DNA from 3 places in the Kitasatospora sp. NPDC059088 genome. Region 3 is predicted to be linked to each of the others. Evidence: riboswitches for the same ligand, from Rfam matches in the RefSeq annotation. Region 3 holds a riboswitch; each other region holds the start of a gene.
What was found. A riboswitch is a leader RNA that binds a small molecule or an ion and turns the genes downstream of it on or off. The one in region 3 is predicted to bind cobalamin.
Positions count from the first base shown of each region.

Region 1 (14,583 bases), on a different contig from region 3:
TGCGGGCAGCCAGCGGTGGCGCTGGTCCTCGCTGCCGTAGCGGTCGACCATCCAGCCGACCATGTTGTGGATGGACAGGTAGGCGGCGACGGACGGGCAGCCGCCCGCCAGTGCTTCGAAGACCACCACGCCATCCAGCCGGGAGAGTTGGGAGCCGCCGACGTCCTCCCGGACGTAGACCCCGGCGAGGCCGAGGTCGGCGGCCTTGCGCAGCACGTCCACCGGGAAGTGCTTGGCCTGGTCCCACTCGACCGCGTGCGGGGCCAGGTACTCGGCGGCGAAGGCTCCGACGGCCTCGGCGATCGCGGCCTGGTCCTCCGTCAGTTCACTGGTGTGCACGGCGTTCACCCCATCGTCGGCATGGTGAAGCTCGCGCCCTCCTTGACCCCGGAGGGCCAGCGCGAGGTGACGGTGCGGGTGCGGGTGTAGAAGCGGATCGAGTCCGGACCGTGCTGGTTGAGGTCGCCGAAGGCGGAGCGCTTCCAGCCGCCGAAGGTGTGGTAGGCGATCGGCACCGGGATCGGCACGTTGACGCCGACCATGCCGGTGTCCACCCGGCGGGCGAAGTCCCGGGCGGTGTCGCCGTCCCGGGTGTAGATGGCCACGCCGTTGCCGAACTCGTGCTCGCTGGGCAGCCGCAGCGCCTCCTCGTAGTCGGCGGCGCGGACCACGGTGAGCACCGGGCCGAAGATCTCCTCGCGGTGGATCCGCATGTCCGGGGTCACCCGGTCGAACAGCGAGGCGCCGAGGAAGTAGCCGCCCTCGTGGCCCTCAAGGCGGAAGTCCCGCCCGTCGACGACGAGTTCGGCGCCCTCCCGGGCCCCGAGGTCGAGGTACCCGCGGACCCGCTCCAGCGCGTCGGCGCCGACCAGCGGGCCGAAGTCGGCAGCCGGGTCGTCCGAGCGGCCGACCTTGAGCGCGGCGATCCGCTCGACCAGCTTGGCCACCAGCGCGTCCGCGGTCTCCTCCCCCACCGGGACGGCCACCGAGATCGCCATGCAGCGCTCCCCCGCCGAGCCGTAGCCGGCGCCGATCAGCGCGTCGGCGGCCTGGTCGAGGTCGGCGTCCGGCATCACGATCATGTGGTTCTTCGCGCCGCCGAAGCACTGCGCCCGCTTCCCGTGGGCGGCGGCCGTCGCGTAGACGTACTGGGCGATCGGGGTGGAGCCGACGAAGCCGACGGCCTGCACCCGCTCGTCCTCCAGCAGGGTGTCCACCGCCTCCTTGCCGCCGTTGACCACGTTGAGCACGCCCGGCGGCAGCCCGGCCTCCAGGAACAGCTCGGCGAGCCGAAGCGGCACCGACGGGTCCCGCTCGGAGGGCTTGAGAACGAAGGAGTTGCCGCAGGCCAGCGCGGGTGCGGCCTTCCACAGCGGGATCATCGCCGGGAAGTTGAACGGCGTGATGCCGGCGACCACGCCGAGCGGCTGGCGCATCGAGTAGACGTCGATGCCGGTGCCGGCGTTGTCGGTGAACTCGCCCTTCAACAGGTGCGGGATCCCGGCGGCGAACTCCACCACCTCCAGGCCGCGTTGGAGGTCGCCGTGGGCGTCGGCCACGGTCTTGCCGTGCTCGGCGGAGAGCAGCCGGGCCAGCTCCTCCTTCTCCTGCTCGACCAGTTGCAGGAAGCGCAGCAGCACCCGCGCCCGCCGCTGCGGGTTCCAGGCCGCCCACCCGGGCTGGGCCTGGGCGGCGTCGGCGATCACCGCCTCGACCTCGGCCCGGTCGGCCAGCGGCACCCGGGCCTGCACCCGGCCGGTGTTGGGGTCGAAGACGTCGCCGTAGCGGCCGGACGTCCCGGCGACGCGCTTGCCGCCGATGAAGTGGGTCAGTTCGCGGACCATCGGTTCCTTCTCTCGTCACGGGTGGGGAGAGGAGGAATGGAGAGAGCACGCCGCGGCATCGGACGTACGGTCGTACGCCGTCGCGGCAGGCGTAAAGTGACGAACCGTCAGGAGCGATGGGCCCCGACGGTCGGCAGCACGGCAGCGGAGCGGGAACAGCGGCCCGGAGTCATGCGTGTCGTCTCCATCCTCGTGGAAAACACGGATCATCCGCGGCCGGTATCCTGACTCCCGGATCCACGCCCGCCCCCTGGCCTTCCCGGCTGGCTGCCAGTGGCCGTCATCTGCGAGGACGAACTCCCCGGTCACAGTGGCGGGACCGTGCCGGACTCACACCGGCTTCCCTGACACCGCGGACCTGCCGTCGACCATATAGTTGGACGTCCTAGCAAGTCCAGACCCACCGCCGCGCGGCGCGGGCCCGAGCGGTCACAGGGGCACGACGGGTCACAGGGCCAGGACGGGCCGGTGGCGGTCGAGCCAGAGCGCGAGGTCGACCACGCGTTCCTGTAGAGCGAGGTGTCCGTGTCCCCGACACCGATCGGCGAGTCCCGGGCCGCGACCACGGCCCTTCGCCGGACCGGCGGCGGGTCATCGGACCGCCGCCCCCGGGCGCCGTTCGATCGCGTTCAGCCGGCCGAAGCCGCGGAGAGGTCCAGCAGTCCCTCCTTGGCCTGGCGCACCAGGTCGCGGAACTGGTCCTCGCTCATCCGGATCTGCTGACCGAAGTCGTCGGTGATCCTCACCCGCCGGTCCACCGGGGCCTCCCGGTCCAGGAACACCTGGGGGCAACCGCAGTTGCAGTTGCCGCAGAACGTCGCGAAGGGCTGTGGCGTCTCGTCGCCGGCCATCCGTCCCACCTCACTTCCGCCCGTGGTGCACGGGGCTTCCGGGCTGGCGATGCCCGCCGCCCAATGTCACCAAACCCGATGGCAGGAAGGGTGGTTGTACTCGTCCGACGGCCCTCCGGGGGCTGCCTCGCCCCGTGCGGCACCGCTCAGGAGGACGCCGGGTACGGGACGAAGGTGCTGGTGTGCTCGTCGACGGCCAGCGGGCGGCCGATCGCCGGGGCCGAGCGCTGGGCGCAGGCCGGGCGTTCGCAGACCTTGCAGCCCAGGCCGATCGGGGTGGCGGCGGCCTCGTCGGTCAGGTGGAGGCCTGCGGAGTAGACGAGGCGGGACGCGTGGCGGAGTTCGCAGCCGAGGCCGATGGCGAAGGTCTTGCCGGGTCGGCCCCAGCCGCCGGGCGAGCGGGTGACGGCGCGGGCCGTCCACAGGTAGCGGCGCCCGTCCGGCATGGCGGCGACCTGGACGTGGACCCGGCCCGGGGCGGCGAAGGCGTCGTAGACGTTCCACAGCGGGCAGGTGCCACCGGTGCGGGAGAAGTGGAAGGGCGTGGCGGACTGCCGCTTGGAGACGTTCCCGGCCCGGTCGACCCGGACGAAGGAGAACGGCACCCCGCGCAGGCCGGGGCGCTGGAGGGTGCTGAGGCGGTGGCAGACCGTCTCGTAGCCGACGCCGAAGTGGTCGGCGAGGTGCTCGATGTCGTAGCGGGCGGACTCGGCCTCGGCGTGGAAGGCGGCGTAGGGCAGGACGAGGGCAGCGGCGAAGTAGTTGGCCAGGCCGATCCGGGTGAGCGAGTGCGCGGCCGAGCCTTCGGGGCTGTCCTGGGCGGCGAGTTCGGAGAGCAGCGCGTCGTGTTCCAGGTAGCCGAGCTGGGTGGCCAGCCGGAAGGCCTGCTGGCCGGGGCGCAGCCGGTCCGACAGCCGCAGGGTCCGGGTCCGCGGCTCGTACCGGTGCAGCTGCTCCCCGCCGGAGGCGAGCCGTACGCCGTGTACGTCGGCCAGCCGTTCGGCCAGCACCGCCCGCACCCCGCCGCGCCGCAGCCGGATCTCGCCCGCCAACTCCTCGGCGGCGGTGTCGAGTTCATGGACGTAGTTCTGCCGGCGGTAGAAGAACTCGCGGACCTCCTCGTGCGGGGTCCGGGTGTCGGCGGCCGGGCCCCGGTCCCCCGCGAGGACGGCGAGCTGCTCGGCCAGGGTGCGACGGCCGCGCCCGAGGTCGGTCAACAGCCGTGCCACGGCGGGCAGTCGGGTGGCGACCTCGTCGAGGTCACCGGGGGTGATCCGGCCGGCCGCGAGCTCCTCGCCGAGGCCGTCGCGCAGTTCGGCGGCGAGCCGGGCGCTGTCCGGCGGGGCGAAGTACCCGGCCTCCACGCCGAACGCCTCGGTGAGCCGCAGCAGGACGGGGACGGTCAGCGGGCGGGCGTCGTGCTCCAGCTGGTTGAGGTAGCTGGGCGAGAGGTCGATCATCCGCGCCGTGGCGGCCTGGCTCAGTCCGCGTTCCTCCCGGAGCCGGCGCAGCCTGGCCCCGGCGAAGGCCTTCCCCATCGCCCCGCACCTCCGTGTCCGGCCGTCGGGTCGGGCCGGTGCGGCGCAGCCTAGCCGCAACGCCTCCGGGCAAGCCTTCGCAAGCTTCGCGGATTCGCCGGGCGGGCTTCGCGGAACTTGGCACGGCTCCACCGGTGACGGCGGCCGCGTCGGCTGCCAGAGTCGGTGCTGCGGCCGGGAGGCGCCCAGAACGGTGGCGAACGGGCAGGTCAACTGCCCTGACCTGTCGTCCGGGTGACCACGTCCCGCGGTGTTCCACCGCTGCCCGGCGCCACCCGGCCGCCCTCTCGCCACGTCGTGAGAGGTCGCTCACATCCTTCGCAACGTCCTTCGCAGAGCATCCCCGGGAGTCGATCACCATGACCCAGTCGGTTCGGCAGCAGCAGGAGCAGCAGGCGGCGGAGCTGGCCGCCCGGTGGGCGTCCGACCCCCGCTGGGCCGGCATCGAGCGCACGTACGGCGCGGCGGACGTCGTCCGGCTGTCCGGTACGGTGCGCGAGGAGCACACCCTGGCCCGGCGCGGCGCCGAGCGCCTGTGGAAGCAGCTCCACGAGCAGGACTACGTGCACGCCCTGGGCGCGCTGACCGGTGGTCAGGCCGTCCAGATGGTCAAGGCCGGGCTCCAGGCGATCTACCTGTCCGGCTGGCAGGTCGCGGCCGACGCCAACCAGGCCGGCCAGACCTACCCCGACCAGAGCCTCTACCCCGCCAACTCCGTCCCCCAGGTGGTGCGTCGGATCAACAACGCGCTGCTGCGCGCCGACGGGATCGACGCCGCCGAGGGCACCGACGGCGGCCCGGACTGGCTGGTGCCGATCGTCGCCGACGCCGAGGCGGGCTTCGGCGGCCCGCTGAACGCCTTCGAGCTCACCAAGGCCATGATCGCGGCCGGCGCCGCGGGCATCCACTACGAGGACCAGCTGGCCTCCGAGAAGAAGTGCGGCCACCTCGGCGGCAAGGTGCTCGTCCCCACCGCCCAGCACGTCCGCACCCTCAACGCGGCCCGCTTGGCCGCCGACATCGCCGACGTGCCGACCCTGGTCGTCGCCCGCACCGACGCGCTGGCCGCCAACCTGCTCACCACCGACGTGGACGAGCGCGACGCCCGCTTCTGCACCGGCGAGCGCACCGCCGAGGGCTTCTACCGGGTCGAGCCCGGCATGGCGCCGGTGATCTCCCGCGGCCTGGCCTTCGCCCCGTACGCGGACCTCATCTGGGTGGAGACCGGCACCCCGGACCTCGCCCAGGCCCGGGAGTTCGCCGAGGCGCTCAAGGCCGAGTACCCGGACAAGATGCTGGCCTACAACTGCTCGCCCTCCTTCAACTGGAAGGCCGCCCTGGACGACGACCGGATCGCCAAGTTCCAGCGGGAGTTGGGCGCGATGGGCTACCGCTTCCAGTTCATCACGCTGGCCGGCTTCCACGCCCTCAACCACTCGATGTTCCAGCTGGCCCGCGGCTACGCCGAGCACGGCATGACGGCCTACGTCGACCTCCAGGAGGCCGAGTTCGCGGCAGTGCCGGACGGCTACACGGCCGTGAAGCACCAGCGCGAGGTCGGCACCGGCTACTTCGACCAGGTCTCCACCGCGCTCAACCCCGACGCCGAGACCCTGGCGCTGAGCGGCTCCACCGAGGCCGAGCAGTTCCACTGATCCTCCGGTCCCCGCCCGCCCGGTGGGTTCGGTCGTCCACCCACCGGAGCGTGCCACCCCGGCGGCCCGTACGGCGGAGCGAGGGAGCTCCGTGCCGCCCACCCGCCCGACCCGCCCGACCCGCCCCCGCCTGCTTCCCTGGAGAACCGGATGAGCCAGTCCCGTCGCGTCGAGGTCCTCGGAGAGCCCGAGGACCGCTTCGAGGAGGTCCTCACCCCCGAGGCCCTCGCCTTCCTCGCCCGGCTGCACGACGGGTTCGCCGCCCGCCGCACCGAGCTGCTCGCCGAACGCGCGCGCCGCGCCGCCGAGTTGGCGTCCGGCGACACCCTGGACTTCCGCCCCGAGACCGCCGCCGTCCGCGCGGACGCCAGCTGGCGGGTGGCCGGCGCCGGCCCCGGCCTCACCGACCGCCGGGTGGAGATCACCGGCCCGCCCGAGCGCCGGATGGCCGTCAACGCCCTCAACTCCGGCGCGAAGGTGTGGCTCGCGGACTTCGAGGACGCCACCTCCCCCACCTGGCACAACCTGGTGACCGGCCAGCTGAACCTGGCCGACGCGATCGAGCGCCGGATCGAGGAGACCACCCCGGACGGCAAGCACTACTCCGTCGGGACCGACCCGGCCACCATCGTGGTCCGCCCGCGCGGCTGGCACCTGGACGAGGCCCACTTGCTGATCGACGGCCGCCCGGCCGTCGGCGCCCTGGTCGACTTCGGCCTCTACCTCTTCCACTGCGGCCGGCGCCAGATCGAACGCGGCAGCGGCCCGTACTTCTACCTGCCCAAGCTGGAGAACCACCTCGAAGCCCGGCTGTGGAACGACGTCTTCACCGCCGCCCAGGCCGAGTTGGGCATCCCGTACGGGACGGTCCGCGCCACCGTGCTGATCGAGACCATCACCGCCGCCTTCGAGATGGACGAGATCCTCTACGAACTGCGCGACCACGCCGCCGGGTTGAACGCGGGCCGCTGGGACTACCTGTTCAGCCTGATCAAGAACTTCGCCCAGCACGGCCCGCGTTACGTCCTGCCGGACCGCGCCACCCTCACCATGACCCAGCCCTTCCTGCGCGCCTACACCGACCTCCTCGTGCGCACCTGCCACCGGCGCGGCGCCCACGCCATCGGCGGGATGGCCGCCGCGATCCCCCAGCGCGACCCGGCCGCCAACGCCGTCGCCCTGACCAAGGTGCGGGCCGACAAGGAGCGGGAGGCCGGGGACGGCTTCGACGGCTCCTGGGTCGCCCACCCCGGCCTGGTGGACACCTGCCGCACCGCCTTCGACGCCGTCCTCGGCGCGTTCCCGCACCAGCTCGACCGCACCCGCGCGGACGTCGAGGTCACCGCCGACGACCTGCTGGGCGTGCACCGGCTGTCCGCCGGCCTGCCCACCGACCAGGGGCTGCGCGCCAACGTCGCCGTCGCCCTGCGCTACCTCACCGCCTGGCTCGGCGGCGCCGGCGCCGTCGCCGTGTTCGGCCTGATGGAGGACGTCGCCACCGCCGAGATCGCCCGCTGCCAGATCTGGCAGTGGCAGCACCACTGCACCCGGCTCACCGGCGGCTCGCTCGCCACCCCGGACCTGGTGCGCCGGCTGATCGACCGCGAGCGCGCCGCCCTCCTCGCCGAGGGCGTCGACCCCGAGCTCCTCGACGCCGCCGTACGGGTCCTCACCGAGACCTCCCTCGGCGACGAACTGCCCGCCTTCCTCACCACCGAGGCCTACGCCCGCCACCTGGTCCGCGTGCGCGCCACGGCCTGAGCCACACCACCACGGAGGCACCGCACCATGAACGACATCCGAACGACCGAGCTCCCGACGGACGAGACCCGAACGAACGAGATCCGCCGCGTCGCCGTCGTCGGCGCCGGAAAGATGGGCGCGGGCATCGCCGAGGTCTTCGCCCGCGCCGGCCTGGACACCGTCGTCTGCGAGAAGGACCGGGCCGCGCTCCGGGCCGCCCGCGGCCGCATCGACCGCTCCCTGCACCGCGCCGTCGACCGCGGCCGGATCGACCCGGCCGAGCGCGAGTCCTCCTGGGCGCACCTGCTGTTCGCCGACGACCCGGCGGCGCTGGCGGACCGCCAGCTCGTCGTCGAGGCCGTCGTCGAGGACGAGCACGCCAAGACCGAGGTGCTCACCACCCTCGACAAGGTCCTCGTCGACGACGGGGCGATCCTCGCCACCAACACCTCGTCCATCCCGGTCACCCGCCTCGGCATCGCCACCGGCCGCGCCTCGCACGTCCTCGGCCTGCACTTCTTCAACCCGGCGCCGGTGATGCCGCTGGTCGAACTCGTCTCCTCGCTGCACACCGACCGCACCGCCCTGCGCCGGGTCGAGGCCTTCGCCCGGGACGCCCTCGGCAAGCACGTCATCCACTCGCGCGACCGGGCCGGCTTCGTCGTCAACGCCCTGCTGGTGCCCTACCTGCTGTCCGCGATCCGGATGGCCGAGGCCGGCCACGCCACCCCGGAGGACATCGACGCCGGCATGGTCCACGGCTGCGCCCACCCGATGGGCCCGCTCGCCCTCGCCGACCTGATCGGCCTGGACACCGTCGAGGCCATCGCCCGCTCCCTGTACGACGAGTACAAGGAGCCCCTCTACGCCCCGCCGCCACTGCTCTCCCGGATGGTCGAGGCCGGCCTCCTCGGTCGCAAGAGCGGCCACGGCTTCCACCCCCACCGGACGTCCTGACCCCGGATCACCGGGCCCGAGAAGAGCACCGGGCCGCGCCGGGCCGAACCAGGCCGAGCCGAGCAGAACCAAACAGCAGGTCAATTCTCCCCAAAGCCCTGGTAAAGTTCCTCCTCGTGCCGCAACGGGGGGACCGCGGCCGTTTCCAGGGGGGGCATCACCGCCGGCCTCGTTCCACCGGACCGCCACGGTGGCGGAGGTGCCGCCCTGCTCGCGCCCGGCCGCCCCGCGGTCTCCCCCGTGCCCCGGAGAGGGGTGGCGGCGCTCCACCGGAACACGGGAGACAGCTCATGGCTGACGAGATGGTTCGTCTGGCTCAGAAGTTCATCAACACGACCTACAACAGCGGTGCCATGCTCGGCATCTCGAAGCTGGAGGAGGACGGCCGCACCGGCTGGCCGACCATGTACGCGCTGACCCGCGCGCTCCAGTACGAGATGGGCATCACCGCGCTGTCGAACTCCTTCGGCCCGACCACCCTCTCGACCCTCCAGGCCAAGTACCCGAGGCTCGACGAGTCGACCGTCCCGTCCGCGAACTTCTGCCGTATCCTCCAGGCCGCCCTGTACTGCAAGGGCTACGACGGCGGCGAGATCGACGGGAAGTACAACGACCGGGTGAAGGCCGCGGTCGGCAGGCTCAAGACCCACATGGGCCTGGAGTCGGTGTTCCCGGGCAGCGCCCTCGAACCCAAGGTGGTCAAGGGCCTGCTCACCATGGACGCCTACGTCACCGTCAACGGCGGCACGGACGGCGTCCGGGCCATCCAGCGGTGGCTGAACGGCCGCTACGTCAACCGCAAGGACTTCTTCGTCATCCCCTGCGACGGGCACCACTCCCGGGACGTCGCCAAGTCCATGCTGCTGGCGATCCAGTACGAGCTGGGCATGGCCGACGGCACCGCGAACGGCGCCTTCGGCCCCGGCACCCAGGCGGGGTTGAAGGGCCGCACCCTCACGGTCGGCGCCACCGGCACCTGGCCGACGCTGTTCACCGCGGCGATGATCCTCAACAAGCGGGACGTCCCGCTCGGCGACTTCACCGCCACCGTGAAGAGCGGCGTGGAGGCCTTCCAGTCCTTCGTGAAGCTGCCGGTCACCGGCGCGGGCGACTTCCAGACCTGGGCCTCGCTGCTGGTCTCCTACGGCGACCAGAGCCGCCGGGGCACGGCCTGCGACGGCGTCACCAAGATCACCCCGGCCCGCGCCCAGGCGCTCAAGGACGCCGGCTACCAGTACATCGGCCGGTACCTCTCCAACGCCTCGACCACCAGCCTGCCGGAGAAGCAGATCCAGCCGGGCGAGCTGGCCACCATCAAGCAGTACGGCCTGCGCTGCTTCCCGATCTACCAGACCTGGAGCCGGTCGGCGGACTACTTCGGCTACGAGCAGGGCAACAACGACGCCTTCCGCGCGGTCGAGTGGGCGCGCTTCCACGGCTTCAAGCCCGGCACCACCATCTACTTCGCCGTCGACTACGACGCGATGGACGGCGAGGTCACCGCCAAGATCGTCCCGCACTTCCGGGGCGTCCACCACACCATCAGCGAGAACTCCCCGTACCGGGTGGGGATCTACGGCCCGCGCAACGTCTGCCAGCGGGTCGCCGACGCGGGCTACGCGGAGACCAGCTTCGTCTCCGACATGTCCAGCGGCTTCTCCGGCAACCTCGGCTACCCGATGCCGACCAACTGGGCCTTCGACCAGATCGCCACCATCACCGTCGGCTCGGGCGCGGGCGCCATCGAGATCGACAACAACATCGCCTCCGGCCGGGACACCGGCCAGGGCGACTTCGACCCGGGCCTGCCCAGCGTCGCCGGGCTCGACGTGGACCTGGACAAGACCGCCTACCGCGACCCGATGCTGCGCGACGTGCAGAAGTACCTCACCTCGATCGGCGTCCCGGAGACCGGCGGCTCCGGCTGGACGGACTCCGACTGGGTCACCCTCGGCGGGGTCTCCACCACCAAGGCGTACGACCTGGTGCTCAGCGCGGACTGGCTGTTCACCGCGCTGGCCCGCGAGTTGAAGCTGCGCAAGGCCCTGATCCAGGCCCCCGTCCTGTGGGAGCTGCGCAAGCTGAACCCGCTCGACGCGGTCTCCGACGCCGGCGTCCGCAACGGGATCCTGGAGGACTGCAGCACGGGCTGGGGCCAGATCTTCGCCCGGGTCGCCATCGCCGCCCGCAACTACTGCCTCAAGGAAGGCCTGATCAACGGCTCCCCGCTGGCCGAGCCCAACCTGCGGGAGGTCTGGGACAAGCTCCAGGACCCGGCCTACAACATCCGCTCGGTCGCCTACCTGACGGTCTACAACGCCCACCAGCTCAAGATCGCCCGCCCCGACCTGACCACCGGCCCGGCCGACACCCAGGCCCTGCTCGCCCGGTACAACGGCCTCGGCGAGGACGCCCAGCAGTACGGCCGCGAGCTGATCGGCCTGTACAACGTCCTGGAGGGCTACAACCTGCTCTCCCGCACCAAGTGAGCTCCGCTGCCCCGGCGGACGCCGAACGGCCCCGGGACTACTCCCCCACCGCCGCCGTCGTGAACCTCCTGCTGGGGGTGCCCGGCATCGTCCCGGTCTGGCTGCTCTACTACTTCGCCGCCAACTGGCCGCTCGCCGCGCTCGGTTGGACCAGCCGTGAGCCGACGGAGAACGACGGTGTCCTGCCGTGGCTGCTGCTGCCCGGCCCCCTGGTGCTCGGCTCCGCCGTCCTGTGGTGGTTCGCCAACCGCGCCCTGCGGCGCCGCACCGCCCCGCACGGCCGCCGCGCGGTGTACTGGCCGACCAGCGTCCTGCTGACCCTGGTGCCCACCTTCGTGCTCATCGTCGTCCTGTAGGAGAAAGAGAGTTGGAAAACGTGCAGACCACCGTCACCCGGCGCACCGTCACCCGACGGACCGCCGTCCGGGGCGCCGCCGTCCTCGGCGCGGCCGCGGCCACGGCCGCCCTGCTCCCGGGCACGGCCTCGGCCGCCCCGGGCACCACCCCGCCGCAGGCTCCCGGGCTCCCCGAACGGAAGCTCCCCACCAGCGCCAACGGCTGGACGATCGAGAAGGAGGCCAACCACGTCTCCACCGTCTGGACCCGCCAGGTCGCCGGCACCGGGCTCTCGGTCGACCTCCGGATCGGCGACGTCGAGGAGATCCTCGTCCACCTGATCCGGCGCTTCCACTACGAGGTGGAGGAACTCCCCGACGGCGACCTGCTCGGCTGGCAGGAGATCGGCGGGCTGCGGACGGCACTGCCGGAGTCGAACCTCGCCTCCGGCACCGCCGTCCGCATCCGCCCCGGCGCCTCGGCCAAGGGCGGCCTCTTCGCCCACCAGGAACTGGTGCTGCGCGACATCCTCGCCGACTGCCAGGGCGTGGTGCGCTGGGGCGGGGACGACGACGAGGTGGACGAGTCGCTGTTCTACCTCGCCCTCGGCCCGCAGGACCGCCGGGTGAACCGGCTCGCCGACCGCCTGCGCGGCTGGGCCGAACGCCCCGGCTCGGGCGCCGGCACCCCGGTGGACGTGGCCTCCCCGGACCGCCGCACCGAGGCGAGCACCTTGGCCCGCACCCAGCGCGCGGGCTGACCACCCCACGGGGGCGGGCCCGGCAGCCGTGCCGCGCCCGCCCCCGAACCCGTCCGATCGGCCCGCCTGATCAGCCCATCTGATCAACCCGCCCGATCAGCCCGCGAGTTCGGCCCGCAGGCGGCGGGCGGCGGCGACCAGGCTTTCCAGCGAGGCGCGGGTCTCGGGCCAGCCGCGGGTCTTGAGGCCGCAGTCGGGGTTGACCCAGAGCCGCTCGGCGGGGATCGCCGCCAGTCCGGCCCGCAGCAGCTCGACGGCCTCCTCGGTGCTCGGCACCCGCGGGGAGTGGATGTCCCAGACACCCGGGCCGACCTCGCGCGGGTACCCGGCGGAGGCCAGTTCCCCGGCGACCTCCATGTGCGAACGGGTCGCCTCCAGGGAGATCACGTCGGCGTCGAGTTCGTCGATCGCGGTCATGATCGCGCCGAACTCGGCGTAGCACATGTGGGTGTGCACCTGGGTGTCGGCGCGCACGCCCGAGGTGGCCAGCCGGAAGGCCTCGGTGGCCCAGTCCAGGTAGGCCGGGCGGCCGGCGGCGCGCAGCGGCAGGGTCTCGCGCAGGGCCGGTTCGTCGACCTGGACGACGGCGGCGCCCGCGGCCTCCAGGTCGGCGACCTCGTCGCGCAGGGCGAGGGCCACCTGCCGGGCGGTCTCGGCGAGCGGCTGGTCGTCGCGGACGAAGGACCAGGCGAGCATGGTGACCGGGCCGGTCAGCATGCCCTTGACCGGGCGGTCGGTCAGGTCCTGGGCGTAGCGGAACCAGTCGACGGTCATCGGCTGCGGGCGGGAGATGTCCCCGGCCAGGACCGGCGGCCGGACGTAGCGGGTGCCGTAGGACTGCACCCAGCCGTGCCGGGTGGCCAGGTAGCCGGTGAGCTGCTCGGCGAAGTACTGGACCATGTCGTTGCGCTCGGGCTCGCCGTGCACCAGGACGTCCAGGCCGGCCTTCTCCTGGTAGGCGACCACCTCGCGGACCTCCGCCTCCATCCGCTCCCGGTACGCGGCGGCGTCGATCCGCCCGGCGGTCAGGTCGGCCCGGGCGACGCGCAGTTCGGTGGTCTGCGGGAAGGAGCCGATGGTGGTGGTCGGCAGCAGCGGCAGTGCGAGCCGGGCCCGCTGGGCCGCGGCCCGTACGGGGTAGGGCTGGGCGCGCCGGGCGTCGCCCGGGGTGACGGCCGCGGTGCGGGCGCGCACGGCCGGGTCGCGGGTGATCGGCGAGCTGGCGCGGGAGGCCAGGTCGGCGCGGTTGGCGGCGAGTTCGGCGGTGATCGCGCCGGTGCCCTCGCGCAGGGCGCGGGCCAGCAGCGCGGTCTCGGTGGCCTTCTGCTTGGCGAAGGCGAGCCAGCGGGCGATCTGCGGGTCGATGTCGCGTTCGAGGGTGGCGTCGATCGGCACGTGCAGCAGCGAGCAGGAGGGCGCGACGTCGACCCGGTCGGCGAGCCCGAGCAGGGTGGCCAGGGTGGCCAGCGAGGCGCCCAGGTCGTTGATCCAGATGTTGCGGCCGTCGATCACCCCGGCGACCAGGCGCTTGCCGGGCAGCCCGCCGACGGCGGCGAGGTCCGCCAGGTTGGCGGCGGCCGGTCCGGTGAAGTCCAGCGCCAGGCCCTCCACCGGGGCCTTGGCCAGCACCGCCAGGGCGTCGCCGAGGCGGTCGAAGTAGCTCGCCACCAGCAGCTTGGGGCGCTCGGTCGGCGCGCCCAGCTCGCGGTAGGCCCGGGCGGCGGAGTTCAGCTCGGCCGGGGTCCGGTCCTGGACCAGCGCGGGCTCGTCCAGCTGCACCCACTCCGCACCGGCGGCCCGGAGCGCCGCGAGCAGTTCCGCGTAGACGGGCAGCAGCCGGTCCAGCAGGGTGATCGGCTGGAAGTCGGGGGCCACCCCCGGCGCCGGCTTGGCGAGCAGCAGGTAGCTGACCGGCCCGACCAGCACCGGACGGGCGCCGTGGCCGAGCGCGAGGGCCTCCCTGAGCTCGGCGACGGCCTTGGCCGGGTTCGCGGCGAAGGCGGTGTCCGGCCCCAACTCCGGGACGAGGTAGTGGTAGTTGGTGTCGAACCACTTGGTCATCTCCAGCGGAGCGACGTCCTGGTTGCCGCGCGCCATGGCGAAGTAGCCGTCCAGCGGGTCGGCGTCGACCGCCGCCCGGTGCCGCGGCGGGATCGCGCCGACCGCCACGGTGGTGTCCAGGACGTGGTCGTAGAGCGAGAAGTCGCCGGTCGGGACCTCCTCGATACCGGAGTCGGCGAGCTGCTGCCAGTTCCCCCGGCGCAGGTCGGCGGCGGTGGCCAGCAGCACCTCGGCGGTGACGGCGCCCTTCCAGTACCCCTCGATCGCCTTCTTCAACTCCCGGCCCCGCCCCTGGCGGGGGTAGCCGTGGGCGGTGGCGAGGGTCGCCGCGGCTGCGGACTTCGTGGTC
Region 1 covers NZ_JBHYGR010000133.1:2,047-16,629, forward strand. The annotation lists gene ACFWXO_RS37395 (acyl-CoA dehydrogenase family protein) at 1-339, opposite strand, end outside; gene ACFWXO_RS37400 (CoA-acylating methylmalonate-semialdehyde dehydrogenase) at 345-1,844, opposite strand; cobalamin riboswitch at 2,041-2,232, opposite strand; gene ACFWXO_RS37405 (hypothetical protein) at 2,474-2,695, opposite strand; gene ACFWXO_RS37410 (short-chain fatty acyl-CoA regulator family protein) at 2,842-4,233, opposite strand; gene aceA (isocitrate lyase) at 4,593-5,888, shown strand; gene aceB (malate synthase A) at 6,039-7,649, shown strand; gene ACFWXO_RS37425 (3-hydroxybutyryl-CoA dehydrogenase) at 7,677-8,588, shown strand; gene ACFWXO_RS37430 (glycoside hydrolase domain-containing protein) at 8,879-11,077, shown strand; gene ACFWXO_RS37435 (hypothetical protein) at 11,074-11,433, shown strand; gene ACFWXO_RS37440 (hypothetical protein) at 11,445-12,173, shown strand; gene metE (5-methyltetrahydropteroyltriglutamate--homocysteine S-methyltransferase) at 12,270-14,583, opposite strand, start outside.
Region 1: it holds a riboswitch for cobalamin, as region 3 does, so the genes downstream of both, ACFWXO_RS37400 (CoA-acylating methylmalonate-semialdehyde dehydrogenase) here and ACFWXO_RS19630 (FecCD family ABC transporter permease) in region 3, are expected to answer to the same signal.

Region 2 (7,715 bases), on a different contig from region 3:
GTCCGTCTTCAACGGGACCGCCTACCCCGACCAGGGCCTGACCATCGACGCGGTGCTGGCCTTCGCCGCCTCGCGCAGCTCCGACGACGCCGCCGCGAAGGCCACCGCCTGGCTGGCGAAGCCCGAGATCATCAGCGGCTACCTCGGCGACGGCACCACCGAGGCCTATGCGGGCGCGACCGCCAAGCTGCTGCTCGCCGTCGAGGTCCGCGGCGGGGACCCGACGGCCTTCGGCGGCGTCGACCTGCCGGCCCGGCTGCGCTCGCTGCAGACCGCCGGAGGCCGCTTCTCCGACCGCTCCCAGTGGGGCGACTACAGCAACGCCTTCGGCCAGTCCCTCGCCCTGATCGCCCTGCACCGCACGCCCGGTGACGCCCCGGCGGCGGCCGTCGACTTCCTGGCGAACAGCCAGTGCGCGGACGGCGGCTTCCCGGTCTCCTTCGGCCAGGCCGCCTGCACCAGCGACCCCGACGCCACCGCGCTCGCCGTCCAGGCCCTCGCCGCCACCGGTCGCGCCGCCAAGGCGAACACGGGACTCGGCTGGCTCACCGCCCACCAGAACGGCGACGGCGGGTTCGCGGCCGCCGGGGCGACCGCCTCCAACGCCAACACCACCGGCCTGGCCACCCAGGCGCTGTTCTCCGGCGGGCGCCTGGCCGCCGGGTTCAAGGGCTGGAGCCGGCTGGTCAAGTTCCAGCAGGACTGCTCCGCCGACCAGGCGGTCCGCGGCGCCGTCGCCTACGACGCGAGCGGTTTCAACGCGGGCAACGGCGCCCGGGCCACGGCACAGGCCGTCCTCGGCCTCGCGGGCACCCCGCTGGCCACGCTGTCCGCCGCCGGTGCACGCCCCGGCGCCCCGACCCTCGCCTGCCCGGCCACGGACACGGCCAGGGACACGGCCACGCCCACGGCCGTGCGCTGAACGAGCCTGACTCCAGGAGGATTTCACCGATGACCGACACCTTCACCGCGGTCCGCCCGGCCCGCCGTGCCCGCCCGGCCCGCCGTACGCTCGGGTCGATCGCCGCTGCGGCGGCCCTCACGGCCGGCCTGCTCGGCGTCTCCGCCGTCCAGGCCCCGCAGGCGCGGGCGGACGCCTGCACCGGCACCACCGGGGTCACCGTCGTGGTCGACTTCACCGCCGTCGGCGGCGGCGTCCAGACCGGCTGTGCGCCCGGCGACCCGGCCAGCGGCCTGGCCGCGCTGACCGGGGCCGGTTTCTCGTACTCCTTCCACCCGCGCTTCCCGGGCTTCGTCTGCACGATCAACGCCCTGCCGACGACCTGCACCAACCCGACCGGCAGCGCCTACTGGTCGTACTGGCACGCCCAGCACGGCGGCCCCTGGTCGTACAGCAACCTGGGCGCGGGCAGCTACAACCCGGCACCCGGCGACGTCGAGGGCTGGTCCTTCGGCGCCGGTGCCCAGCCGGGCATCACCGCGCCCTGAACCGCGTCCTGAACCGCGTCCTGAACCGCGGACGCCGACCGGTGCCCGGCTCCTCTCCCGGGAGGGGCCGGGGCACCGGTGACCCCCCCACCGCTGCGCGTCAGCCCCGGTGCCGCACCCGGGTCCTCCCGCTCGGCCACCGCTGACGCCTCATTGACTCTGCTTCGGTCAACGTGGTCTGATGAACCGATTTTTTGCCCTCGGCATTCAGGGGAAGCCGGTCCAACTCCGGCGCTGACCCGCAACCGTGGACCCACCTGAGGGTGGGTGAGCCGGAATGCCTGGACCGGGGGTGTGTTCACACAGCACTTGCGTCGTCGCGGACTACGACGTGGTCTCGACGGTCCCGTGTTCCCCGTGGGCGGCCGTCGGCTGCGCCGTTTCTCCCGTGTCGACCGACCAGGGAGTCGTCGTGAGGGTCAGCAGCAGTCGTACACGTCACAGAAACCGGGACCTCGCCTCGCTGGTGGTCGCCGGTGCCGTCGCGGTCGCCGCCTGCGGTACGGTCCTGCTGGGGCACCCCGAGAGCGCGGCAGCCCGGCCGACGATCCCGGCCCTGACCGGTGCCGACCTCACCACCGCCCGGCACGACGCGGACGGCCCCACCGCCACACCGACCCCGCCTGCCGGGAGGAAGCCGGACGCCGCCAAGGGGAGTGCCTACCTCACCGACCCGTCCCGCCTGACGGACGGTCACTACTACGAGGGGTTCCCGGCCTTCGCCGACTTCGGCCTGACCATCGACGGGGCCTACGCCCTCGCCGCGACCGGTACGGACGACGCCGCGCTGCGCAGGATCGTCGACTTCCTGGACCAGCAGGGCAAGGACGCGAGCGCGCGCACCGTCAACGACTGGACCGCCATCGGCACCGAGTACGCCGGCGGCGGGTCCATCGGCAAGGAGGCGCTGCTCGCCGAGGCGGTCGGCCGCAACCCGCGGAACTTCGGCGGCCACGACCTGATCGCCGCCCTCGCCGCGATGGTGTGCACCAAGGCCGACGCGGGCACGGGCTGCGACGCCCCGGGCAACTACACCTACGCCACCTCGGTCTTCTCCCAGGCGCTCGCCGTCATGGCCCAGCTCCGGGCCGGAGAGTCGACCGGTGCCGCTCCCGCGATCGGCTACCTGAGGAGCCTCCAGCACCCGGACGGGTCCTGGCCGAGTCTGATTCCGGCCGCCGGTGACTCGGATGTGGACAGCACGGCCATGGCCGTCATGGCCCTCGCCCTCGTCCCCGGGGACGAGGCCGCCCAGGCGGTCGACAAGGGCCTCGGCTGGCTCGCCGCACGGCAGTTGCCCGACGGCGGCTTCCCCGGCGCGGCCGGCAACTCCACCAACTCGGCCGCGCTGGCCGTCCAGGGGATGACGCTGCGCAAGGCCGCCTACGGCGGACAGATCGCCAAGGCACTCGACTTCCTCGCCGGGCAGCAGAACGGTGACGGCGGGTTCAACGTCGCCTCCACCGGGCAGCGGGGGTCGGACGTCCGGGCGTCCACGCAGGTGCTCGGCGGCGCCACCGGCATCTCCTTCGGCACGCTGTCCCGCGACCTCGGCGGCTCGCCGACGCCGACCGGGACGCCGTCCACCACGCCGTCCGGCACGCCGACCCCGACGAGTACGGTCACCCCGACGGGTACTCCCTCCACCACTCCGTCCGGTACGCCCACCCCGACCGGCACCTCCACCCCGACGACCACGTCCACCGGGACCCCGACGGGTTCGCCCACCACGACCGGGCCCGGCCCGACCACCGGCGCGCCGTCGTCCGGTGGCGTCGACGCCCCGACGGATGGCGGTGCCGAGGCGGCCGGAGGCGTCCCGGTGCAGACCGGTTCGGATCACCTCGCGAGCACCGGAACCCAGGCACTGGCGCTGACGGCGGCCGCCGGTGCGCTGACCGCGCTCGGTGCCGCTGCCGTCATCGTCGCCCGTCGCCGCCGGACGGCCGCCCCGGGGCGTCACCGGTGAGCCGGGGACTCGGGCAGCGGCTCGCCCGGCTGTCCGGGGCGGCGGCACTGACCTCGGCGCTGGCATTCGGCGGCCTCGCCGTGGGCGTGGTCCCGGCTGCCGCTGCGCCGTTGCCGATGGAGCAGTGCACCCCGACCTCCGGGGTCGTCCTCGCCGTGGACCTGAGCAAGTGGGGCGGCCCGCTGCTGCGCTCCTGCGGCTCCACGCCCACCACCGGCTACACCCTGCTGAACCAAGGGGGTTGGAAGACCACCGGCACCGGCCACGACGGCCCGGCCTTCATCTGCCGGATCGGCTACAGCGGTTACCAGGGCGGCAAGCAGTTCCCGACCCCGGACCAGGAGAAGTGCGTCCTGACACCTCCGGCCACCGCGTACTGGTCGTACTGGCACGCCGATCCGGGCCAGAACGAGTGGTCCTACAGCCAGCTCGGGGCGATGCTCTACCAGCCGAAGCCCGGCAGCGTCGACCTGTGGATCTACGGCGGCACCAACGTGGAGGGCACCGAGGGGCGTCCGACCTTCTCGCCGGACAGCGTCCGGGCCCACAACCCCAGTTCCGGCGGGCAGCCGGCCGACCCGGGCCAGGGCACGACGGGCGGCTCCGGCGGAGCGGCGAGCGGTTCCGGTACGACGGGCGGATCGGGCACGACGGGCGGCAGCGGTACGACGCGTGGCGGCGGCTCCGGCTCGACCGGGGGTGCCCCGGCCCCGGCCGCACCCCGGCCCGGCGGAACCCGTCCGCCGGCGCCCGCCGCGACCCCGGGAACGGGTACCGCGGCCACTCCTGCGGACGGCATCACCCCGCCGGGAGCGCCCGATCCCACGCCGGTACCGGCCGAAGTCTCCACCGCCCCGCCGACCGAGACCCCGAGTGACGGGCCGACACCGCAGACGGCCGTGGCCGCGGCCGGGGCGACGTCCGCGCCCGCCGTGCCCGGCGGGGTGGTGGACGCCAACCCGGTGGCCGACGCCCCGCACGACTCCGGTTCGATGGTGCCCGCTGCGCTCGGGGCGGTCCTCGTCGTGGCGCTGGGCGTGGCCACGGTGGTGGCCGCACGCCGTCGCCGCCGACGGGCCGAGTGATCCGGTGAGCGCGCAAGACACCTGCGGCCTCGGCTCCCCGCAGCGCAGCCCCGGGCGGGGCGCCGGGGGCCGGCGCGCCCCGCGCAACCTCCACCCGCTGGCCTGGTGGGCCTGGGCGCTCGCCCTGGCGACCGCGGCCAGCCGCACCACCAACCCCTTGCTGCTCCTGCTCGTCCTCGCCGTGCTCGGCTACGTGGTCACCGCCCGCCGCAGCGAGGCCCCGTGGGCCCGCGGGTTCAGCTACTACCTGTGGCTGGCGCTGACGGTGGTGGCGATCCGGGTGGTCTTCCGATGCGTCTTCGCCACCGGTATCACCCCGCACGACCACCTGCTCTTCTCCCTGCCGCACATCCCCACCCCCGACTGGTACGCGGGGATCCGGATCGGCGGCCCGGTCTCGCTGGAGGCCACGCTCTCGGCGGCCTTCGACGGGCTGCGGCTGGCCTGTCTGATCTGCTGCATCGGCGCCGCGAACACCCTCGCCAACCCCAAGCGGTCCCTGCGCGTCCTGCCCGGGGCCCTGTACGAGCTCGGCGTCGCCGTGACGGTGGCGCTCAGCGTCGCGCCCCAGCTGGTGCAGAGCGTCCAACGGGTCGCCCGGGCACGGAGGTTGCGTGCGGGGGGGCGCAAGGGCGTCCGCGCCCTGCACAGCATCGTGGTGCCGGTCCTGGAGGACGCGCTGGAGCGTTCGCTGGGCCTCGCGGCCGCGATGGACTCGCGCGGCTACGGGCGTTCCGGCACCGCCTCGCGCCGCTCCCGCCGGCTCACCGGGGTGCTGATGCTGCTCGGCATGTGCGGCCTGTGCGCCGGGGTGTACGGACTGCTGGACGGGACGGCCCCGGCCGCGCTCGGCCTGCCCGCCTTCCTCGCGGGTGCCGTGCTCTGCGTGGCGGGTCTGCTGCTCGGCGGGCGCCGGGTGCGGCGCACCACCTACCGGCCGGACCGCTGGCGGGCCGCCGAGTGGGGCGTGGCCGGTTGCGGAGTGGCCGCCGCCGTGCTGCTGTCCGCCACCGTCGGCTACGACGCCACCGACCTCAACCCCTCCCTCTACCCGCTGACCTGGCCGACGCTGCCGCTCGTCCCGGTGCTCGCCCTGCTCCTGGCGGGCGCGGCCGGGATCGTCTCGCCGCCGCCCGGCCGCACGCCCGAACGGACCGCACCGGCCGCACCGAAGCCGCCCGTACGGACCCGCACCGACCGCACGACCTCCGAGGTGAGCACGTGATCCGATTCGACCGGGTCGGTGTGGTGTACGACGGCGAGACCACGCCCGTCCTGCGCGACGTCGACCTGCACATCCCGGAGGGCGAGCTCTGCCTGGTGGTCGGCCGTACCGGGGCGGGCAAGTCCACCCTGCTCGGCGCCGTCAACGGCCTCGTGCCGCACTTCACCGGCGGCACCCTGCGAGGCCGGGTCACCGTGGACGGCCGGGACACCGCCCACCACCCGCCGAGAGAACTCGCCGACGTGGTCGGCGTCGTGGGACAGGACCCGTCGGCCGGCTTCACCACCGACACGGTGGAGGAGGAACTCGCCTACGTCATGGAGCAGTTGGCGATCCCCCCGGACGTCATGCGCAAGCGGGTCGAGGAGACCCTGGACCTGCTCGGCCTGGCCGAGCTGCGCCACCGCGCCCTGCACGAGCTCTCCGGCGGCCAGCAGCAGCGCGTCGCCATCGGATCAGTCCTCACCGCGCACCCCCGCGTGCTGGTCCTGGACGAGCCGACCTCCGCGCTCGACCCGACGGCGGCCGAGGAGGTGCTGGCCGCGATCACCCGGCTGGTCCACGACCTCGGGGTGACCGTCCTGCTGGCCGAGCACCGCTTGGAGCGCGTCGTCCAGTACGCCGACCGCGTCGCCTACCTGCCGGGGGACGGGACGGTCGTGCACGGTCCGCCCGCCGAGGTCTTCCGGGACACCACGATCGCGCCGCCCGTCGTCGACCTCGGCCGCCTGGCCGGATGGCGGCCGCTGCCGCTGTCCGTCCGGGACGCCCGCCGCGCCGCCGCACCGCTGCGGGAGCGGCTCACGGACGTACCGGTTCCCCCGCCGCGCCGGGCAGCGGCGGCGGGGGAACCGGTGCTGGAGGCGAAGGGCGTGGTGGTCCGGTACGGGCCGGTGGCCGCCGTCCGGGACGTCCGGCTGGACCTGCGCGCGGGCGAGGTCACGGCGCTGATGGGCCGCAACGGCTCCGGCAAGTCCTCGCTGCTGTGGGCCCTCCAGGGCTCCGGGCCCCGCCAGGGCGGCAGCGTGAAGGTCACCGGTGCCGGGGGCGGGAAGGCCGAGGACCCCAAGCGCCTGCCCGCGGCCAGGGCCCGGCAGCTGGTCGGGCTCGTCCCGCAGACCCCCACCGACCTGCTGTACCTGGAGACGGTCGCCCGGGAACTCGCCCAGAGCGATGCCGAAGCCGAGGGCGCCGACGGGCCGACCGCCCGGCAGATCCTGGACCGCCTGGCCCCCGGGATCCCGGACGACACCCACCCCCGGGACCTCTCCGAGGGGCAGAAGCTGGCCCTCGTCCTGGCGATCCAACTGTCCGCCGCACCAAGGGTCGTGCTGCTGGACGAACCCACCCGGGGGCTCGACTACCACGCCAAGGAGGCGCTCACCGGCATCGTGGACGCGCTCGCCGCCGAAGGCCGTACGGTCGTCGTCTCCACCCACGACGTCGAGTTCGTCGCCTCCGCCGCCGACCGCGTCGTGGTGATGGCCGAGGGCGAGATCGTCGCCGACGGGCCGACCGCCCAGGTCATCGTCGCCTCGCCCACCTTCGCCCCGCAGACCGCCAAGATCCTCGCCCCACTCGGCTACCTGACGCCCCGGCAGGTCGCCGAGGCCCTCGAACCGGCGGAGGCCGCGCGATGACCGCCGTACGGATCCCCGGCCGGGCCCGCGTCGTCGTCGCCCTGGCCGCCTTCATCGGCCTGGTCGCCTTCACCTGGCCGTTCGTCGTCGCACCCGGGAAGTTCGGCTCCAACTACGCCCCGCCGCTGATCTTCGCCGCCCTGCTCGTCCTGGTCCTCGCCGTCGTTATCGCCGAGATCTCGGCGGGCGGCATCGACGCCAAGGCGCTCGCCATGCTCGGCGTCCTGTCCGCCGTCAATGCCGGGCTCCGACCCCTCGGCGCCGGGACGGCCGGCGTGGAGACGGTCTTCTTCATCCTCGTCCTGGCCGGCCGCGTCTTCGGCCCCGGCTTCGGCTTCACCCTCGGC
Region 2 covers NZ_JBHYGR010000029.1:34,010-41,724, forward strand. The annotation lists gene ACFWXO_RS15780 (peptidase) at 1-922, shown strand, start outside; gene ACFWXO_RS15785 (flagellar hook-length control protein FliK) at 952-1,449, shown strand; cobalamin riboswitch at 1,609-1,753, shown strand; gene ACFWXO_RS15790 (prenyltransferase/squalene oxidase repeat-containing protein) at 1,862-3,418, shown strand; gene ACFWXO_RS15795 (hypothetical protein) at 3,415-4,503, shown strand; gene ACFWXO_RS15800 (CbiQ family ECF transporter T component) at 4,508-5,728, shown strand; gene ACFWXO_RS15805 (ABC transporter ATP-binding protein) at 5,725-7,368, shown strand; gene ACFWXO_RS15810 (ECF transporter S component) at 7,365-7,715, shown strand, end outside.
Region 2: it holds a riboswitch for cobalamin, as region 3 does, so the genes downstream of both, ACFWXO_RS15790 (prenyltransferase/squalene oxidase repeat-containing protein) here and ACFWXO_RS19630 (FecCD family ABC transporter permease) in region 3, are expected to answer to the same signal.

Region 3 (6,820 bases):
TGGGAGAGCTCGCTGGTCGCCGTGGTGAGCGACAGCCGCAGCTCCTGGAGGCGGCGCGGGACGCGCACCGCCCACCCCTTGTCGCGGAAGTGCCGCTTGATCTCGCCGACGATGGTCGGCGTCGCGTAGGTGGAGAACTCGACCCCGCGCTCGTGGTCGAAGCGGTCCACCGACTTGATCAGTCCGATGGTGGCGACCTGGGTCAGGTCGTCCAGCGGCTCACCCCGGTTGCGGAACCGCCGGGCCAGGTGTTCGACCAGCGGGATGTGCATCCGGACCAGCTGGTTGCGCAGCTCCACGCGCTCCGGGGAGCCCTCGGGCAGCGCGGCCAGCCGGACGAACAGCGCGCGGGCGGCCTCCCGGTCCGGTGCGCCGGTGCGGTGCGAGCCCTGGGCGGGCACGGCGCCGTGCAGGTCCGCGCCCTCCGCCGCCGGTTCCGGCGGGGGAGTGGAGGCGGGCGTCGGCTCAGACGTCGGCTCGGTCGGGTGGCTCATCCGGTGGGCGTCCTTCGGGTGCGCTTCGTCGTTGGCGGCGAGGCCGGAAACGCTCGCCTGGGTCGGTACGGCAGGTCCCGCCGTCGCGAGGCCGGTACGGTCCAGATCACTCACGGCCATTCCCCCGTTCCGTTCCGGGAGCACCGGGGCCGTCGGCCCCGGCATCGTCTCGTTGGTCGTACCGCCGGTGGGCGGTACCGGGAGCCGCCCACCGGCCCCGGGTGGGGTGCGGCGGACGGCCCTTGCAGGGTGCTGCTGCTCGGTGCCCGGTCAGTGGGCGGCGGACCCGCCGCGCTTCTTGTGCAGGCTGATCGTCACGGTGTTGTCCTCGGCGACCGAGGAGTCCACCTCGCCGGCCAGCGCGGAGAGCACCGTCCACGCGAAGGTGTCGCGTTCGGGCGCCTTGCCGTCCGTGGTCGGAGCGGAGACCGTCACCTTGAGCGAGTCGCCGACCAGCCGGAACTCGCAGGACAGGACGGAGCCGGGCACCGCCTGCTGGAGCAGGATGGCGCAGGCCTCGTCCACCGCGATCCGCAGGTCCTCGATCTCGTCGAGGGTGAAGTCCAGCCGGGCGGCAAGCCCGGCCGTCGCTGTTCGCAGCACGGAGAGGTAGGCCCCTGCCGCGGGCAGCCGGACCTCCACGAAGTCCTGAACTCCGAGATCGCTGTCGATCTGGGACACCCTTGCCTCCTGGGTGACGCGCTGTGCTTGCTTGGTACCCCCGAGGGGGCGTCCTCCGCACCCGGTGCGGGAGTTACTCATGGTAAGGCATTGCGACGCAGGGTGGCAGGGGCTTTGCCCCTACTCCGTGCGTGGGTTCAACGCTTCCCGGCGGCCGTGAGTGCCTCATCGGTGAGCCGGTAGACCGTCCACCCGTTCATCGGCACCGCGCCGAGCGAGCGGTAGAAGTCGATCGAGGGCTGGTTCCAGTCCAGCACCGACCATTCGACCCGGGCGTAGCCGCGCTCGACGGCGATCCTCGCCAGCTCCAGCAGGAGCGCCTTGCCGTGGCCGCCGCCGCGGGCCTGCGGGCGGACGTAGAGGTCCTCCAGGTAGATCCCGTGGGTGCCGCGCCAGGTCGAGAAGTTGAGGAACCAGAGCGCGAAGCCGACCGGTTCGCCGGTGGCCGGGTCCTCCGCGATCAGGCCGAACAGCGCCGGGGCGGCGCCGAACAGCGCCTCGCGCAGCTGCTCCTCCGTGGCCACCGCCTCCTGGGGGGCCTTCTCGTACTCCGCGAGCTCACGGATCATGGCCAGGACGACGGGAACGTCGGTGACGACGGCGGTGCGGATCATGCCGCGAGCCTACTGCGCGGGCCCCGCCCGGGCCCAGGGCCGGAGCGGGGTCCGATCGTCGGTCGCGCCGGTCAGCGGGCCGGGACGGTGCGCAGGAACCCGGCCAGGGTGCTGATCGCGGCCGGGTTGCGCGGACTCTCGACCAGGTCGACGTAGTCCATGACGAAGATCCGGTCGTTCCTGATCGCGGCGACGTTCGCCAGCGGCGGGAAGGACTTGAGGAACGTCCGCTTCTCCTCGGCGCCCGGGGTCGCGTAGTTGTTGATCACGATCACCTCGGGGTCGCGCTGCACCACGCTCTCCCAGCCGGCGGTGACCCAGGTGTCCGCGAGGTCGCCCATGACGTTGGTCCCGCCGGCCTTCGCGATGATCTCGTTCGCGGCGGCGAACTTCCCGGCGGTGTACGGCTTGTCCTGCCCGCTGTCGTACAGGAAGACGGACGGGCGGCGCTCCGGCTGCGGCACGGCGGCGATGGTGGCCCTGGACTCGGCGATCAGCTTGTCGGCGCGGTCCTCGACGTCGAAGATCGCGCCCAGGTTGGCCAGGTCGGTGTAGAGCGCCTCCAGCGGGTCCATCACCCCGCGCTCGGAGCCCTTGCCGCTGCGGCAGGACTCGCTGAGCACGTAGGAGTCCACGCCGAGCGCCTTGAACGCCTGCGGGGTGACCCCGCTGCCCTCGTCGAAGCCGTAGTGCCAGCCGGCGAACACCAGGTCGGCCTTGGCGTCCAGGGCGATCTCCTTGGTGAGCACCTTCTTGGAGAGCCAGCTGGTCTGCCGGTAGCCGTCCTTCCAGGCCACCTTGTCGACCTGCCCCTTGTCGTCGGGCATCACGTAGCCGACCATCCGGTCGGCGAGGCCGAGGGAGAGCATCAGTTCGGTGATGTTGACGTCGTTGGTCACCACCCGGGCGGGCTTCTGCGCGAAGGTGAGCCGCTCGCCGCAGTTCGTCACGGTCACCGGGTAGTGGCCGGAGGCGGTGGCGGCGCCGGGGCGGGGGGCGATCTCGGCGCCGCAGGCGGTCAGCCCGAGGGTGAGTAGGGCGGTGGCGGCAACGGCCTTGGTGCGCATACGGGTTCCTTCGGATCGGAACGGTCCCGGGGATTCGCGGGGGTCAGGCGAGACGGTCGAACAGCAGCTGGAGGGCGCCGGTCCCGGGGTGGCGGACGGGGGTGGCCCGGACGCCGAACACCTCGGCCAGCAGTTCGGGGCGGAGCACCTCGTGGGGCTCGCCGGCGGCGACGATCCGGCCGGCCTCCAGCACGTACAGCCGGTCGCAGTGGCCCGCCGCCAGGTTGAGGTCGTGCAGGGCGGTGAGCACCGTCGGCCCGGCCTCGCGGGCGAGCGCCAGCACCTCCAACTGGTGGGCGATGTCGAGGTGGTTGGTGGGCTCGTCCAGCACCAGCAGGCGCGGTTCCTGGACGAGGGCGCGGGCGATCAGCACCCGCTGCTTCTCGCCGCCGGACAGGCTCGGGAAGGCGCGTTCGGCGAGGTGGTCGGCCCGGACCCGGCGCAGCGCGGCGGCGCAGCGCTCCCGGTCCCCGGCGGTCGGGCCGGCGGCGAGGCCGCGCCGGTGCGGCAGCCGGCCCATGGCGACCACCTCGGCCACCGTGAACTCGAACTCGGCGGGGTGCTCCTGGGTCAGCGCGGCCACCCGGCGGGCGGTGTCGCGGGCGGTGAGCGCGTGCAGGTCGTCGCCGGCCAGCCGGACGGTCCCGCCGGCCGGGCGCAGCACCCGGTAGACGCAGCGCAGCAGGGTCGACTTGCCGCTGCCGTTCGGGCCGATCAGTCCGATCACCTGCCCGGCGGCGGCCGTCAGGCTCACCTCGTGGACCAGCCGGGCGCCGGCCAGTTCCACCGAGACGCCGTCGACGCGCAGGTCCTCCGCGCCGGTCGAAGGGGTCGGGCCCGTCATCGCCGGCCTCCGAAGGCCTGGCCGCGGCGGCGCATCATCAGCAGGAAGGCGGGCACCCCGAGCACCGCGGTGAACACCCCGACGGGCAGTTCGGCGGGCGCCAGCAGGGTGCGGGAGGCGATGTCCACCCAGACCAGCAGCAGCGCCCCGGCGAGCGGCGCGATCACCAGCACCCGGCGGTGCCCGGCGCCGACCAGCATCCGGGCCAGGTGCGGCATCAGCAGTCCGACGAAGCCGATCGCCCCGCTGACGGCGACCACGGTGCCGGTGACGGCGGCGGTGACCACGAACAGTTCCCGGCGCAGCCGGTCCGGGTCGACGCCGAGCGAGGCGGAGGTCTCGTCGCCCATCGCGAGCGCGTCCAACCGTCCGGCGGCGCAGGCCAGATAGGCGAGTCCGGCCAGGACGGTGGCGGCCGCGATCGGCACCGAGCCCCAGGTGGCGCCGCCGAGGCTGCCGAGCAGCCACATCATGGCGTCCCGGGCGGCCTCGGCGTGGTCGGCGGAGAAGACCATCAGGGTGGTCAGGGCGGAGAAGCCGTAGGAGAGCGCGGTGCCGGTGAGCACCAGCCGCAGCGGGGTGAGCCCGTACGCGGTGCGGGCGGCGAGGTAGACCAGCACCATGGCGAGCAGCGCGGAGCCGAACGCGGAGACCGAGATCGCCCACACCCCGAGCGAGGCGAAGGCGCCGAGCAGCAGGACGGCGTTGGCGCCGACGGCGGCGCCGGAGGAGATGCCCAGGACGAAGGGGTCGGCGAGGGCGTTGCGCACCAGGGCCTGGACGGCGACCCCGGTGGCGGCGAGCCCGCCGCCGACCACGGCGGCCAGCAGGGTGCGCGGCAGCCGCAGCTCCCAGACGATCGCGTACGCCGCCGCGTCGCTCGCGTCCAGCCGTCCGCCGGTCAGCCCGGCGCCCAACAGTCGCAGGACGTACGGGAGTTCGATTCCGGAGGCGCCGAGCGCGACGCCGCAGACCAGGGAGAGCAGCAGGGCGGCGGCGAGGCCGAGGGCGAGCGGGAGGGTCGGTATTCGGCGGACGGGGTCACTCACGGGCGGGCGCGCCTTGCCTCGGGCCGCGGGTGTGCCGGGGCGGGCGCCGGCCGGGGCCGGGCCCGGGCGCCTTCCCCTCGCAGTCCACGGCGAGTTGTCGGGAGTTCAGCGGCCGGGGGCGATCGGGCTGGCCCGGCCCCGGGACCGCGGGCCGTGCTCACCGTTGCGGGTCAGCGCCGGATTCTCACCGGACTTCCCCCTCGGACGCCCTGGCAGCATAACAGCCACTCAGGGTAGGCAACCCTTACCGGGGTCCGTTCCCGGGGCGGGGGCACGGGAACGCACGACCGCCCCCGTCCGACGGTGCGGACGGGGGCGGCCGGGTGGCGACGCGTCAGGCTCAGGCCTGCTTGGTCTCCCAGAAGATCTTGTCGACCTCGGCGATCAGGTCCAGCAGGGCCTGGCCGGTGGCCGGGTCGGTGGACGCCTTGGCGGCCGAGGCGGCCTTCAGGGTGTCGTTGATCAGCTGGTGCAGCTGCGGGTACTTCTCGAAGTGCGGGGCCTTGAAGTAGTCGCTCCACAGCACCGAGATGTGGTGCTTGACGGCCTCGGCGCGCTGCTCCTTGATGATGATGGCGCGGGCGCGGAAGTGCGGGTCCTCGTTGGCCTGGTACTTCTCCTGGGTGGCCTTGACCGACTCGGCCTCCAGCTTGGCCTGGGCGGGGTCGTAGACACCGCACGGCAGGTCGCAGTGGGCGTGAGCAGTGGCACGCGGTGCAAACAGACGAGAGAACATGGGAGTCCTTCCTTAGATCGTCTTCCCGCGCCCGAGATTACCCTTCCGGCCTCCGGGTTTCGCGGCCGGGCGGTGGGCCTAGGGCGAAAGACGGACCCGGAACCGGGGTAATCCGGACATCGAACGGATGACGGTCCGTACGGCAGACTGGGGCGGTCGGTCCGGGAGGAGGAGCCATGGCGCGGAGCGCGGAGCCGCAGGGCGGCGGGCAGGGCGGCGCGGTGCCGTTCGGGCTGGTCGACGTGACGGGCCCGTCGATGGTCCCGACCCTGCGCGAGGGCGACCGGCTGCTGGTCCGCTACGGGGCGCCGATCCGGCCCGGCGCGGTGGTGCTGTTCCGGCACCCGTTCCAGCAGGACCTGCTGGTGGTGAAGCGGGCCGCCGAGCGCCGCCCGAAGGGCTGGTGGCTGCTGTCCGACAACCGTCCGGTGGACAGCGACAGCCGCAGCTACGGCCCGGTCCCGGACGAGCTGGTGCTCGGCCGGGTGCTGCTGCGGCTGCGGCCGAGCCCCGCCTGGCTGGCGCCGGGCCGCGGGCTGGAGCGGCTGCTGCTCGGCCCCCGGCTGGCCCGGGTGCCGGGCCTGGCCCGGCGGTTCGGGGTCTTCGTCGACGAGCTCTGAGCCCCGGCCGGCTACTGCCCGGTGCCCAGCGCGGCCTCGGCCTCCAGCCGCTTGCGGGCCCGGTACGCGGCGACGTTGGCGCGGGTCGCGCAGCGGTCGGAGCAGTAGCGGCGGGAGCGGTTGGTCGAGGTGTCCAGGTAGGCGTTGCGGCACGGCGCGGCCTGGCAGATGCCGAGCCGGTCGGCGCCCAGTTCGGTGAGGTGCACGGCCAGGCCCATGCAGGCGACGGCGCTGAAGTGCGCGGTGGCGGTGGGCGAGTTGTCGGCCAGGTGCAGGTGCCAGCGCGGCCGGCCGGCGTCGTCCAGGTAGTCGTGCCCGGAGACCAGCGGGCTGACGGGGTACTCCATCAGCAGGCTGTTCAGCAGGTCGACGGACCGGATCTCGTCCCCCTCGGCGGCGGCCTCGAACACTCCGCGCAGCCTGGTCCGCACCGCCCGCAGCCGGGGCACGTCGGACTCGTCGGCCAGCGCGGCGGCGCGGGAGGAGTCGGAGAAGAGGGCGCGCACGGCGTCCACCGAGGTCAGCGTGTCGGTGCCGCGCTCGGGTTCCTCGGTGTTCACCAGCCGAACGGCGAGGTCGGCGTACGAGGCGAGCTCCACGGCGGTCCTTCCAGTGGTTGCGTAACGGGCCCGGATGGTTCCGGTAACGGGCTGGGCGCTTCCAGCCTATTACCCGGCTGGGGAAACGTGGGGGGGGGGGGCGGGTGGGGTGTGGG
Region 3 covers NZ_JBHYGR010000040.1:13,225-20,044, reverse strand. The annotation lists gene ACFWXO_RS19655 (RNA polymerase sigma factor SigF) at 1-608, opposite strand, end outside; gene ACFWXO_RS19650 (anti-sigma regulatory factor) at 765-1,175, opposite strand; gene ACFWXO_RS19645 (GNAT family N-acetyltransferase) at 1,313-1,789, opposite strand; gene ACFWXO_RS19640 (ABC transporter substrate-binding protein) at 1,861-2,856, opposite strand; gene ACFWXO_RS19635 (ABC transporter ATP-binding protein) at 2,900-3,700, opposite strand; gene ACFWXO_RS19630 (FecCD family ABC transporter permease) at 3,697-4,749, opposite strand; cobalamin riboswitch at 4,845-4,990, opposite strand; gene sodN (superoxide dismutase, Ni) at 5,090-5,485, opposite strand; gene sodX (nickel-type superoxide dismutase maturation protease) at 5,662-6,105, shown strand; gene ACFWXO_RS19615 (CGNR zinc finger domain-containing protein) at 6,117-6,704, opposite strand.